DNA from 2 places in the Exiguobacterium sp. SH0S2 genome. Region 2 is predicted to be linked to the other one. Evidence: riboswitches for the same ligand, from Rfam matches in the RefSeq annotation. Region 2 holds a riboswitch; the other holds the start of a gene.
What was found. A riboswitch is a leader RNA that binds a small molecule or an ion and turns the genes downstream of it on or off. The one in region 2 is predicted to bind S-adenosylmethionine.
Positions count from the first base shown of each region.

Region 1: another riboswitch for S-adenosylmethionine. It lies ahead of EVJ21_RS10435 (methionine ABC transporter ATP-binding protein); the one in region 2 lies ahead of msrA (peptide-methionine (S)-S-oxide reductase MsrA).

Region 1 is NZ_SJVB01000003.1:351,487-357,823, reverse strand. It holds gene EVJ21_RS10460 (hypothetical protein) at 1-323, shown strand, start outside; gene EVJ21_RS10455 (arsenate reductase family protein) at 371-724, shown strand; gene gcvH (glycine cleavage system protein GcvH) at 773-1,156, shown strand; gene EVJ21_RS10445 (PTS sugar transporter subunit IIC) at 1,201-2,256, opposite strand; gene EVJ21_RS10440 (thioredoxin family protein) at 2,447-2,704, shown strand; SAM riboswitch class I at 3,157-3,262, shown strand; gene EVJ21_RS10435 (methionine ABC transporter ATP-binding protein) at 3,341-4,369, shown strand; gene EVJ21_RS10430 (methionine ABC transporter permease) at 4,359-5,021, shown strand; gene EVJ21_RS10425 (MetQ/NlpA family ABC transporter substrate-binding protein) at 5,051-5,881, shown strand; gene EVJ21_RS10420 (MDR family MFS transporter) at 5,986-6,337, shown strand, end outside.
Region 2 is NZ_SJVB01000001.1:78,181-84,517, reverse strand. It holds gene EVJ21_RS00440 (GTP-binding protein) at 1-129, opposite strand, end outside; gene EVJ21_RS00430 (hypothetical protein) at 465-731, opposite strand; gene EVJ21_RS00425 (SMP-30/gluconolactonase/LRE family protein) at 744-1,625, opposite strand; gene rlmN (dual-specificity RNA methyltransferase RlmN) at 1,789-2,850, opposite strand; gene EVJ21_RS00415 (amidase family protein) at 2,920-4,314, opposite strand; gene EVJ21_RS15405 (hypothetical protein) at 4,435-4,596, shown strand; SAM riboswitch class I at 4,641-4,740, shown strand; gene msrA (peptide-methionine (S)-S-oxide reductase MsrA) at 4,802-5,320, shown strand; gene EVJ21_RS00405 (GRP family sugar transporter) at 5,350-6,213, opposite strand.

The DNA of each region.
Region 1 (6,337 bases), on a different contig from region 2:
CGTACTGCTACGAAGAGGCGCTGACGAACCTGTACGTCGGTCTGCTCCGTGAACGACGCGGAGAGAAGCTCGCCGGCTTCGAACTCATCCAAGTCGCGGCCGTCAACAACGTGTTGAAAGCACATGGAGAGACGGGCGACCCGTTCAATCCGACGCGCCGGGTCGAGATACGGTACCCGGAGCTCGTCGCCGGGCTCGACGAGTGGCTGCCAGGTTACGGCAAGTCGGTCGAAGCGGCCGCGGCGATGCTGCGCTATATCGAAACAAGACATCCGGTCAATGCGACGTTGAAGCGAGAAATTGAACGCTTGCTCGAGGCGTGAATTGAGTGAGGTGATTATGCTAAAGTGAAAGATAAGAGGTGATAAAAATGGTGACACTATATGGCTATCCGCCATGCAGTACGTGTAAGAAGGCAGAGAAATGGTTGAAGGAGAACGACGTCGCGTATACATACGTTCATATCGTCGAGGCGACACCGTCAAAAGATGAACTCGCGTCGATCTGGCAACAGTCAGGGCTGCCGCTCAAAAAGTTTTTCAATACGAGCGGGCAAGTGTACCGCAACGAAGGCATTAAAGATAAGCTCCCGAATTTGTCAGAAGACGAACAAATCGAGCTTTTAGTCAGCAATGGTATGCTTTTAAAGCGTCCAATCGTCACTGACGGTCAAAAATCGACGGTCGGTTTTTCAGAAAAGTCATTTACAGACGTTTGGGGCTAAGTGCTATAATACACATGTGAGTCTAATTTATTTGAGGGGGAAGTCATGATGAGCAAAGTACCTGCAAATCTACGTTATTCAAAAGAACACGAATGGGTTGAAGTGAACGGAAGCGTTGCCCGCATCGGGATCACGGATTTCGCACAAAGCGAACTAGGGGACATCGTGTTTGTGGAACTTCCTGAAGTCGGCGGCACGATTTTGCTCGACGAGCCGTTCGGTTCGGTCGAATCGGTCAAGACGGTGTCTGAACTGTACGCACCGATCTCTGGGAAGATCACGGCGGTGAATGAATCACTCGCGGATTCGCCGGAACTCGTCAACGAAGCACCGTTCGAAGGCGCATGGATGATCGAAGTCGAGTTGAACGATTCAACGGACGTCGACAAACTCATGTCAGCCGAAGAATATGAAGCGATGATTCAAGGCTAACAAAAATCCCGGTTTCTCTTTATGAGAAGCCGGGATTTTTTGATTTAGTCGAAGTCGAGGCGGTAATGTTCAGGCTGGATGAGTGATGTCCGGTTGAACAGTCGGTAGAAGACAATCCCGAGCGTCACCGGAATGAGGCCGAACAAGACGATGACGAGCATGACGTTCCAGAGCGCGAAGCCGCCTGGCATCAAGTGCAGGGCGTTGACAGGTCCGATCAGTCCAGAGACACCGAATCCGGCACTGATCGGTGTTCCTTCGATACGAAGGATACCGGCGAGCGCCCCGAGAATGGCCGCGTTCGCGAGCACCGGCAGCATCATGATCGGACGACGGACGAAGTTCGCCATTTGAATTTTCGGTGAGCCGAGGAAGTGAGCGAGCGACGTCCCGGTCGCGTTCATCTGCCACCCGGCGATAGCGAGACCAAAACCGGCTGCGACGACGCCGAGGTTAGCGGCCCCGGCGGCAACACCGGACAGACTGATCGCCGTCGCGATCCCGACTGTCGAGATCGGGGAGACGATGATGAGCGAGAACGCCATCGCGATCAACATGCCCATCACGATCGGTTGGAGTTCAGTCATCGTCATGATGACGGTGCCGATGTACGTCGTGATCTGTGAGATGTACGTGAGTAAGAACATGCCGATTCCGCCGGCGATGACGATGACCGTCATCGGTAAAACGAGGACGGTGTACGTCTTTAAGCGTGGCGACAGCTGCATTACCATATATGTCGCGAAGGCGGCGGTCACGCCGGCCGTGATGACGTCGCCGATTCCCGCCATGAGGAACGCGCCTTCCTCGATACGGATAGCGCCGCTCCCGACCTGGGTCGCGATACCGATCGTCCCGGCCTCGAGCGCCGAGCGTCCGAATTGCATCGCGACGGTGACACCGATGATGACCGGGAGTAGGCGCATCGCGATCGTCGTCGCGTCTAAGATGAACTGCAAAGACGGAAAATACGGTAAGATGGCTTTCGTTAATTCACCGAGCAATGCGCTCGGGATGAGGGCGATTAAAATAGCGAGACTGAGTCCGTTCAATACGTTCATCAAAAATTGTTTGCCTGTCAGTTTCGTTTGTTCCGTCATAAGTCGATTCACCTGTCCTTTTCTACGTATACGCTGTTATGTACGAAAGCGTTAAAGTTAATGACCATACTATGCCTCTTTTCGTGAAGCGTCAACAGGAAATGTTGAACGATTCAGAAAATTCGTGGGGTGAGCACAACTTTTGAACAGATCGGCTCACATTCATATACTTATAAAAGAGGTGAGAACAATGATTACAGACGGATTGTTATATATATACGCCCCGATGTGTGGAACATGCGCTGTGGCCGAGCGGATGCTCGCCGTCGTCGAAGCGGTCGACCCGACACTCGCGATTGACAAGCAGGACGCCAACTTTATCCCGCAAGAGTTAGAAGCGTATCAAGTCATGAGCGTCCCGGCGCTGTTAAAGCTTAAAGACGGCCAAGTCGAAGACCGATTATATGCGTTCCAAAACGTGCAGCACGTCCTATCTTTCGTTAAATGAGATAGGATGATTAGAATAATCAGAAAATTTTAAATAATCAGTTGACACAGAAAGTTCACGAATGGTATATTCATTACAACATCTTACTTGAACACAATATAGGACGAGATTCTCCAGCCATCAAGACGTTTTAGAACAGCCGGTGCATCACTTTACGCGACTTTTAGGTGGACCTTCCCTTCGATTGTCCCCCAAAAAAATCAAGCGCAGGGACACCTACCGCGTAACCGCATGGTACGTTCTAAGGCCGAGTGATGGATGGCTTGAATCCCCCATATAAGGATGAACACTCTGATCGGGCAAAAGAGTTTCATCTATGGGTTGTCCTTCCGTGACTCAAGGTGCTACGTTCTGTGTCATCCTCGGATGGCACCTTTTTTTGATTTTTCGCACAAAATAGTTTGACATGAAAATAATGTGTCGCTATTATAAAGCTAATCGAATAAACAACACTCTTATCAAGAGAGGCTGAGGGACTGGCCCTATGACGCCCAGCAACCGCGGAGCAATCCGAAATGGTGCTAATTCCAGCAAGGTGAGAACCTTGGAAGATGAGAGCAATCGTTGTCCGTACCGATAAAGTACGCACGTTTGCTCAAACGTGTGTACTTTTTTTGTTGTCAGGAGGGAAAGGTATTGATTCAATTACGTAATGTGGCCAAATGGTTCGACACGAAGAACGGTCGAGTCCAGGCGGTCGATGATGTGTCGCTCACAATCGAGAGCGGCGAAATTTTTGGAATAATCGGATATTCAGGGGCGGGGAAGTCGACGCTCATCCGTCTGCTCAACCGACTCGAGTCACCGTCAAGCGGTGAGATCGTCGTCGCAGGGAGCGAGCTGACGAAGCTCACTCCGAAAGAACTGCGCGGGGTGCGCAAAAACGTCTCGATGGTATTCCAACACTTCAACTTATTATGGTCGCGCACGGTCGCTGAGAACATCAGCTTCCCGCTCGAACTGATTGGGGTACCGGCCAGTGAACGTAAACGCCGCGTCCAAGAGCTCGTCGATCTCGTCGGTCTCGCCGGACGTGAAGACAGCTATCCGTCGCAACTATCGGGCGGTCAAAAACAGCGAGTCGGGATTGCCCGCGCGCTCGCTACAAATCCAGACGTGCTCCTCTGCGATGAAGCGACGAGCGCACTCGACCCGAAGACGACCGATTCGATTCTCGAACTGCTCGTCAGCATCAATAAGAAACTCGGACTGACGATCGTCCTCATCACCCATGAGATGCACGTCATCCAAAAAATCTGTCATCGCGTCGCCGTCATGGAGGCAGGGAAAGTCGTCGAGACCGGCCAAGTCGCGGACGTGTTCCAACATCCGGAACAGCCGATCACGAAAGAGTTCGTCAAACAGATCGGTGCCGTCGACGACATGTCGCTCACGTTCGAGCATTTGAAAGCACGTTATCCGAGTGGCCAAATCGTCAAACTCAAGTTCTTGAACGAGACGGCCGAACAGCCGATTTTATCGGAAGTGTTGAAACAGCACGACATCGGCTTCAACATCATCGGCGGTAACGTGACGCAGTCGCAAGTCGGCGCGCTCGGAACGCTATTCATCCAATTGATCGGAGAGCCGGCTGAAGTCGAGCGGGCCATCGCCTCAATCCGATCGCAGGCAGTGGAAGTGGAGGTAGAAAGCGATGTTTCCTAATGTAGATTGGCAAGTCATGCTCGAACAGACGTGGGAGACGCTCTATATGACGCTCGTCGCAGGAGCCGCGACATTCGTCATCGGTCTCGCCCTCGGCATGCTCTTATATGTCACGAACGAACCGCTCATGATGAAGAATCGTCCGATTTACACGATCATCAGTGCGGTCGTCAACGTGTTCCGCTCGATCCCGTTCATTATTTTGATCATCTTGCTCATTCCGTTCACGCTCCTTCTCGTCGGAACGATGCTCGGTTCGACGGCGGCGCTCCCGGCGCTCATCATCGGTGCGGCCCCGTTTTATGCACGGATGGTCGAGCTCGCACTCCGCGAAGTCGATCGCGGTGTCATCGAGGCGGCCGAGTCGATGGGCGCGACGAAATGGCAGATCGTCTATAAAGTGTTGTTCCCGGAAGCACTCCCGGCCATCGTGTCAGGCATCACCGTGACGATCGTCGCCATCGTCGGTTACACGGCCATGGCCGGAGTCGTCGGCGGTGGTGGTCTCGGGAACTTAGCGTTCCTCGAAGGGTTCCAACGTTCACAAAGCGACGTCACGTTCGTCGCGACCGTATTGATCTTAGTCATCGTCTTCGTCGTTCAGTTTATCGGCGATCGACTCGTCTCAAAAATCGATAAGCGATCAGCTTAATCAAATACAATCATATGGAGGGTTTTATAATGAAATCATGGAAAACAGTACTCGGATTGACAGCAGCATCAGCACTCACAATTCTCGCGGCATGTGGCGGCGGGGACTCGGAATCAGGCTCGGGCGACGATAAGACGCTCATCATCGGCGCGTCGAACGTACCACACGCCGAGATTTTAGAGCACGTCCAAGACGAATATGAAGAAAAAGGCTACACGCTTGAAATCAAGAAGTTCCAAGACTACGTGCTCCCGAACAAGACGCTCGCAGCTGGCGAACTCGACGCGAACTACTTCCAACACGAGCCGTACCTCGAGTCACAAATGGCTGAGAACAAAGACTATAAATTCGCTTCAGCCGGCGGCGTCCACATCGAGCCGATCGGTGTCTACTCACAAGACTACAAATCACTCGATGAGCTTCCGGACGGCGCTGAAATCATCATGAGCTCGTCGGTCGCTGACCACGGACGAATCTTGACGATGCTTCAAACAGAAGGCTTGCTCACGCTCGCTGACGGCAAGACGACAGACGCGACAGTCGCTGACATCGTCGACAACCCGAAAAACTTGGAGTTCAAGACGGACGTCGAAGCGGCACTTCTCCCACAAGCGTTCAACAACGGTGAAGGCGATGCCGTCCTCATCAACACGAACTACGCGATCGATGCCGGACTCAACCCGCTCGAAGACGCAATCGCTCTTGAAGGCGAAGATTCACCGTACGTCAACTTGATCGTCACGCGTGAAGGCGACGAAGACGATGAGCGCGTCAAGGCACTCCTTGAAGTATTGACATCAGAAGAGACACAACAGTGGATCTTGGAGGAGTACAAAGGTGCGGTCGTACCGGTTAAATAATGATTGATTTTAGGCTCGGGACATCCCGGGCCTTTTTTGTTTGCAGTGGTTTTGCTTCAATAATAGAAGTAAACTATTTATATGTAGAAAAAGGGGGGATCCGGGTGAGCATACGACACATTCATCCGCTGACGCTTGGCGTCTTGTTCGGTACATTTTTTGCACGGCTGTCGACGTTTTTTGTCATGCCGTTTTTTGCGATTTATCTCGCGACGCTCGGTTTCTCGGCGAGCGTGATCGGGACGGTGTTCGCGACGTCGGCATTATCCGGTCTATTTATGAGCTTTTTTGGGGGGACGCTGTCTGACCGCTACGGGCGCAAACAGCTGATGTTGATAGGTATCGGTTTGAACGCCTTGACGTTCACAGGTTTCGCACTCGCAACGGAGCTCGTTTGGTTTTACATATTTTCGGTATTGATGGGCGTTTCACGTTCATTCCTTGAACCAGCGTCTC
Region 2 (6,337 bases):
CAGCTCGCTCATATCGTTGACGATGACGGCATATTTTTTACCATCCCGATTGTTCAACATATGATTGAGCAACGTCGTCTTGCCACTTCCTAAATATCCGGACAAGACTGTGATCGGAATTCGTTTCATGATGTATACCACCTTTAAATCGTAATCATTACTTTTTAGATAATGAACGAGATCACGTCCGTTGTCAACAAAAAAACACGCTCAAAAGGAGCGTGTTTTCTTGTTGACTAACATGATTGTTATCGCTCGTCCTTCCAGCGCCCACGCTTTCCGCAGGCAATCCCGGAGCCGCATCGCGACTCACGTCGCTGCTGGGTCTCCGTTGGTTTGCTTTCCTGCAGGAGTCGGGGCGCCATCGAACGAGCAACGCAAACGGTCGCCATCTAGCGGCCATTTGTCTTTTTCTGAGGCCCCGACGGCCGAAGAAAAAGCTCTGGATATGTTCTTCGTACCAGTTATTCTTCTAACGCTTTCCGTTCCGCCTCGGAGCGAGGATACGTGTTCGCCTGCCACTCGGCCCGGTAAATCGAATCGAGTTGCGTCAATCCGACCTCGTCATCATCCTTATCGGCATCCACACTCGGCGTCTCGTCCCACTTTGGTTCAAGATACGTATGGTCTTCTTTCCGGGCCCGGTCGTCCAATAACTTTTGAATCCCGACCCGAGCCACCGCCGCTAGTGCCAATCCGATTCCCGCTCGCACGAGCAATCGCTTCACCATAGCCGTCCCTCCTTAACGTCCAAACCGATAAAGTGGCATCCCTTTCACGTCCGTATCGATCTTGAAGACCGAACCCGCATCCGGATGAGCGGCGAGCGCCTCGTCGTCCATGCCTTCCCGTGCCGTCGTGATCGCCAATTGTTTTAAGTCATCCCCGATAAAACTACACGACGTGACGTTCGGCGCCGGGACGATGACTTCAAGCACTTTTTCACCCGTCTCCGGATTCCACCGCGTGACGCGCCCGCCTGCAAAGTGGGCAATCCATAAAAAGCCGTCTTCATCCGACGTCATGCCGTCCGGGAACCCGTCCTCATTCTTGAAATCAATGACGACCTCACCTTCCCCGAGCGTGCCCGTTTTCAAATCGAACGGGAACTTGCGAACCGTCTCGGTCGGCGTATCGATATGGTAAAACGACGTATGGTCAGGTGACCACGTCAACCCGTTCGATAACGTCAATCCGCTCAACATGACCTCGGTCGTGCCGTCGCGGTTCAAGCGGAACAACGTCGCCTGCTCAGACTCGTCTTTTAAGTGGAGCGTCCCGGCGAAGACACGACCGTACGGGTCGGCTTTCCCATCGTTGAAGCGAAGGACACCTTCCGGGTCATCAAGTTCGACGAGTTTATCGAGTTGTTTCGACGTTTCATCCCACTCATAGATACCATCCTTCAATCCGACGATCACGCCGTCGGTCACTTTAGGGACGACAAACCCGACCTGCTGTCCCATATCAAACGAAGATAATTCATCTTCTTTCTCATCGTACCACCAGAGCGCGTGCCCTTCGATATCGACCCAGTAGAACCGCTTCAGTTCAGCGTCCCAGCAAGGCCCTTCCCCGAGCGTGTTTCTGACTCGAATCCATAACGTAGCGTTTACTGTCTCCATTGAATTGCCTCCACTCTCTGCTTTGATATCAAAAGACTATTCCCTGAGGGGGTAAGGACTATTCATCATTCACAAAAATGTTTAAAGATATTTCTCATCTGACGCATTATACGCCCGGGCACGATAAAAACGCTCCGAATCGGTTTCGATTCGGAGCGTTCGTTTATTTGGCGCCTTCGACGTTCATTTGTTTACTGCGTAATTGGCCGCACGCCGCATCGATATCGGTCCCGTGCTCGAGACGCACGCCCGTATTGATGCCCCGTTTTTTCAAAACGTCGTAAAACGCCATGATGTCCTCGGTCGTACTCCGTTCGTACTGGATGTGCTCGTTGACCGGGTTGTATGGGATCAAGTTGACGTAAGACTTGTCTTTGATGTCATCGATCAACGCCGCGAGTTCTTCGGCATGTTCCGGCAAATCGTTCACTTTCGAGAGCAAGATGTACTCGAACGTGATCCGTTTATTCGTCTTCTCAACGTAGTAGCGGATTGCCGGCATCAGTTTATCGAGCGGGAACGCCCGGTTGATCTTCATGATTCTCGTCCGCAGCGCATCGTTCGGCGCGTGCAGAGAGAGGGCCAAGTTGATGCGCAGGTCAAGGTCAGCGAACTTGTAGATCTTGTCGGCGAGCCCACTCGTCGAGACGTTGATTTTACGAGGAGCGATCGCGAGACCGCGCTCGTCTTTGACGACACGGAGGAAGTCGACCAAGTTATCAAAGTTATCGAACGGCTCCCCGATTCCCATGACGACGATGTGGCTGACGCGGTCATCTTCACCGACCTCGTCTAAATAGTGTTGAACGGTCATGATCTGTTCGACGACCTCGCCCGCCGTCAAGTCGCGTGTTTTTTTCAAGAGGCCGCTCGCACAGAAACTACAGCCGATGTTGCACCCGACTTGTGTCGTCACACAGACGGAACGTCCATACTTATGGCGCATGAGCACCGTTTCGATATAATGCCCGTCGTGCAGTTTAAGTAAGAATTTGACCGTGCCGTCACCCGCTTCTTGTTTGACGAACAGTTCTTGTGTCGTCAGCGCATAGTTCGCCTCAAGCTGTTCGCGCACTTCGGGACGAACCGCGATTTCGTCGAGCCGTCTGACACGGTCGATGTAAAGCGAGTCCCATATTTGTCTGGCGTGGTAGGCACTGTATCCCCAAGATACGCAAGCGTCCGACAGCTGATCAAATGTCAGCCCATATATAGATGATTTCATTGTAATCTGTCCTTTCTTCAATCCGCATACGTACCATTGTAGCGGACGTGAGCGACAGGTGCAACGTTCTTACATAGGCGGGATCGGACGCGTCACGTGGCGTTCGAACGCGTAGGCGATACGGATGAGGTCTCGTTCCGCATAGCTCGTACCCGTGAATGACAGCCCGAACGGTGCCCCGCTCTGTTTGAGCTTGTATGGGATCGTGACCGTCGGGTGCCCTGCCTTCGCCGCCATATCGTAATTCAAGTCGTGTGGCAACGCCAGGGCGTGAAGCGTTTGTTCCATCAATAAACGATCGAGGCCGTCCGTTTTCGCGTGCCTTACGTCGGCTAAGCGTCGCTCGAGGTAGCTCGACTCGGTCAAACGCCCTGATAACTGATTCGCTTTCTCGAACGTAACTTGTCCGTGCGGGATCGTTTCCGGGTGAAGCTTGTTCCAGTCCATCAAGTCCTTGAGCGTTTCATACGGGAGCGCTGTCGTCGCCAAATACGCCTCGATCCCGAGCTTGAACTCATGGTAGAGGACGTCGCCTTGGTCAAGTCCGTCGTTTGACGGCAGGTCGACTTCGACGAGCTCGACCCCGCTCGCTTTGAGTAACGCCAGCGCCGCTTGATAGAGCGTCTGTTCTTCATCCGACAGTTCAGCCTTCACGAAACCGACGCGCATGCCGACGGCTTGACGTTCGTCGAGACACGTCCGGTACGGTGGACCGGCCGGTAGATGTGTCGTCGCCGGGTCCGAGTCGTCTTCCCCGCACATCGCTTCTAGTGCGAGCACCGCGTCGCGGAGCGTCCGCGCCATCGGACCGGCCGTATCTTGCGACCGCGAAATCGGGATGATCCCACTCCGGCTGATGAGCCCGACCGTCGGTTTGATGCCGACGATGCCGTTATGGACGCTCGGGTGGATGATCGACCCGCTCGTCTCGCTGCCGACAGCGAGCATCGTCAAGTTCGCAGCGACCGCTGACGCCGAACCAGAACTCGAACCGCCGACGTCGAGATTGTCACCATACGGATTGAGCGTCTGGCCACCGACCCCGCTCCATCCGTTCGGCATGTCCTCCGTCAAAAAATTGGCCCATTCCGATAAATTGGCTTTGCCGAGAATGACCGCCCCGTGCTCACGGAGGCGACGGACGAGTTCAGCGTCACGACCGGCAAAGTGATGCTCGAGCGCCACGGCGCCGGCAGTAGTCCTCATGAGTCCCGCCGTCTCGATGTTGTCCTTGAGTAAAACGGGAATACCGAGGAGTGGCAGCCGGTCTCCGCGTCGGTAGGCACGGTCAGCCGCCTCAGCCTCGAACAACGCGTCCGGGTTCACTTGGATGACCGCTTTCAGTTTATCGTTCAAGCTAGCGATCCGTGTCAAATAGTAGGCCGTCACGTCCCGGGCCGTGAACGTCCCTTCTTTATATCCGCGCTGTGCGGTCTCGATGTCTAGTTCAAATAAGTCTTGCATCCAATTCCCTCCTTATAGGCAATGTTATTCGGTATTCGCTGAATGCATCGAATCTCCTTGTTTTTATCGCCATTGGATGTGCAACTTGTTACACTAGAAGAAACGTTATTGGAGGTAGCCATGTCCCGCTCTTACATCCTTGTTTTACTGTCCGTGTTCGCCCTGTTCTTTCTACAATTGTTCGGGGATGATTTGCCGTGGGCATTCCCTGCGTCCATCGCCCTCATTATCTTGATTGTTGGTGCCACGCTATTTCAACTTCGGCGCACACCAAATCGTTGACGTTTAAACGAGACAGATGATATGATGCTGTCACCAACTACATATCGATATCTTGAGTGAACGAGAGACCTGGCTCTACGACTTCACAGCAACCTGCTTCGGCAAGGTGCTACTTCCAGCAAGGCATCGCCTTGGACGATATGACAAAACGCTCATGTCGATGACATGGGCGTTTTTTTGGAATGAACATGAGGGGGATTTTATTTTGGAAAAAGCTACATTCGCAGGTGGTTGTTTTTGGTGCATGGTGACACCGTTCGAGGAACAGCCAGGAATCGAAGGAATCGTATCCGGTTATACAGGCGGACACGTTAACAATCCGACGTATAAAGACGTCAAGACAGGCACGAGTGGTCACTACGAGGTCGTCGAGATCACGTTCGATCCTTCTCAATTCTCATATGAGCGCCTGCTCGAATTGTATTGGATTCAGACTGATCCGACCGACGACGGCGGCCAGTTCCAAGACCGCGGGCAACAATACGCGCCCGCCATCTTCTATCATACGGAAGAGCAACGCGTGGCGGCAGAACAGAGTCGCGACGCGCTCGCCGCGAGCGGAAAGTTCAAACAACCGATCGTGACGAAAATCTTACCGGCTGACGTCTTTTACCCGGCCGAAGACTATCATCAAGATTATCATAAAAAAAATCCGGCCCACTATAAAGCGGACCGGAAACAATCTGGCCGTGACGAGTTCATCGACCAGACGTGGACAAGCTGACAACGACGGGCCCCATGCCCGTCGTTTTTTTAGCTCTTGGCGAGCCCGAGCATGAATCCAGCGACCACGATCAGACCGATCCCCATAAAGACGAAGACACGTTCTTTCGACGTCTTTTCTTCTTTTAACAAGTAAATGCCACCGAGTGTCGCGACGACGACGTTCAGTTGAGACAGTGCGAACGACGTGGCGATGCCGACTTCTCCGCTCGAGACGAACAACCCGAAGTTCCCGATCCCCCAGGCAAGCCCGGCGAAGATGTTCTTGAACGTTTTCGGATCAAACTTTTTCACATTTTTTTCACGAAGGCTGAACAAGAGCGCGGCGATGAACATCCCGAGTGACTGCGGTAGGATGGCGGTGATGCCGTCGACTTCAAAGTAGTTGGTCAGGACGGCGTACGTCACGTAACCGATGCTCGAAACGAGGAGCACGAGTAGCCCTTTTTTCAAAGCACTACTGCTGTCCGATTCTTTATTTTGTTGATATGACGTCATGACGGCCCCGATGATGATCAAAACGAGGGCCGAGAAGCCGAGCCATAGCTCGGTCGATGTCTTCCAGTCCCCGAGAACGATGACTCCGAACAGTGATGTCCCGACAAGCTGCATCCCTGTACTGATCGGCATCGCTTTCGAGACGCTTAAAATTTGGAACGACTGGAACTGAAGGTACTGTCCGAGCGCCCAGAACACACCCGAAATGAAACCAGTCACGATCGCGAGCGTCGTGAACTCTGGTTTGAAGACGAGCGCGATGACAACCGCCATCACCATCGCGCCGATCGTCGTGCCGATCAATTGTTGAATCGGCTTGCCGCCGACAATAGATACGATAAGCGGGATACTCCCCCACATGAGTGCGGGCAGTAGCGCTAGCAAAATCATCTCCATACGTTGCACCTGCTTTCTTAATATAACATTCTGTCTATTCTTCCCGGCTCTAGCGCTCATTAAACTTCAAAAAAATGATTTTCAAACTTCTTTCGTTTTTCTTGTTGCCAAATCATTTATTAGA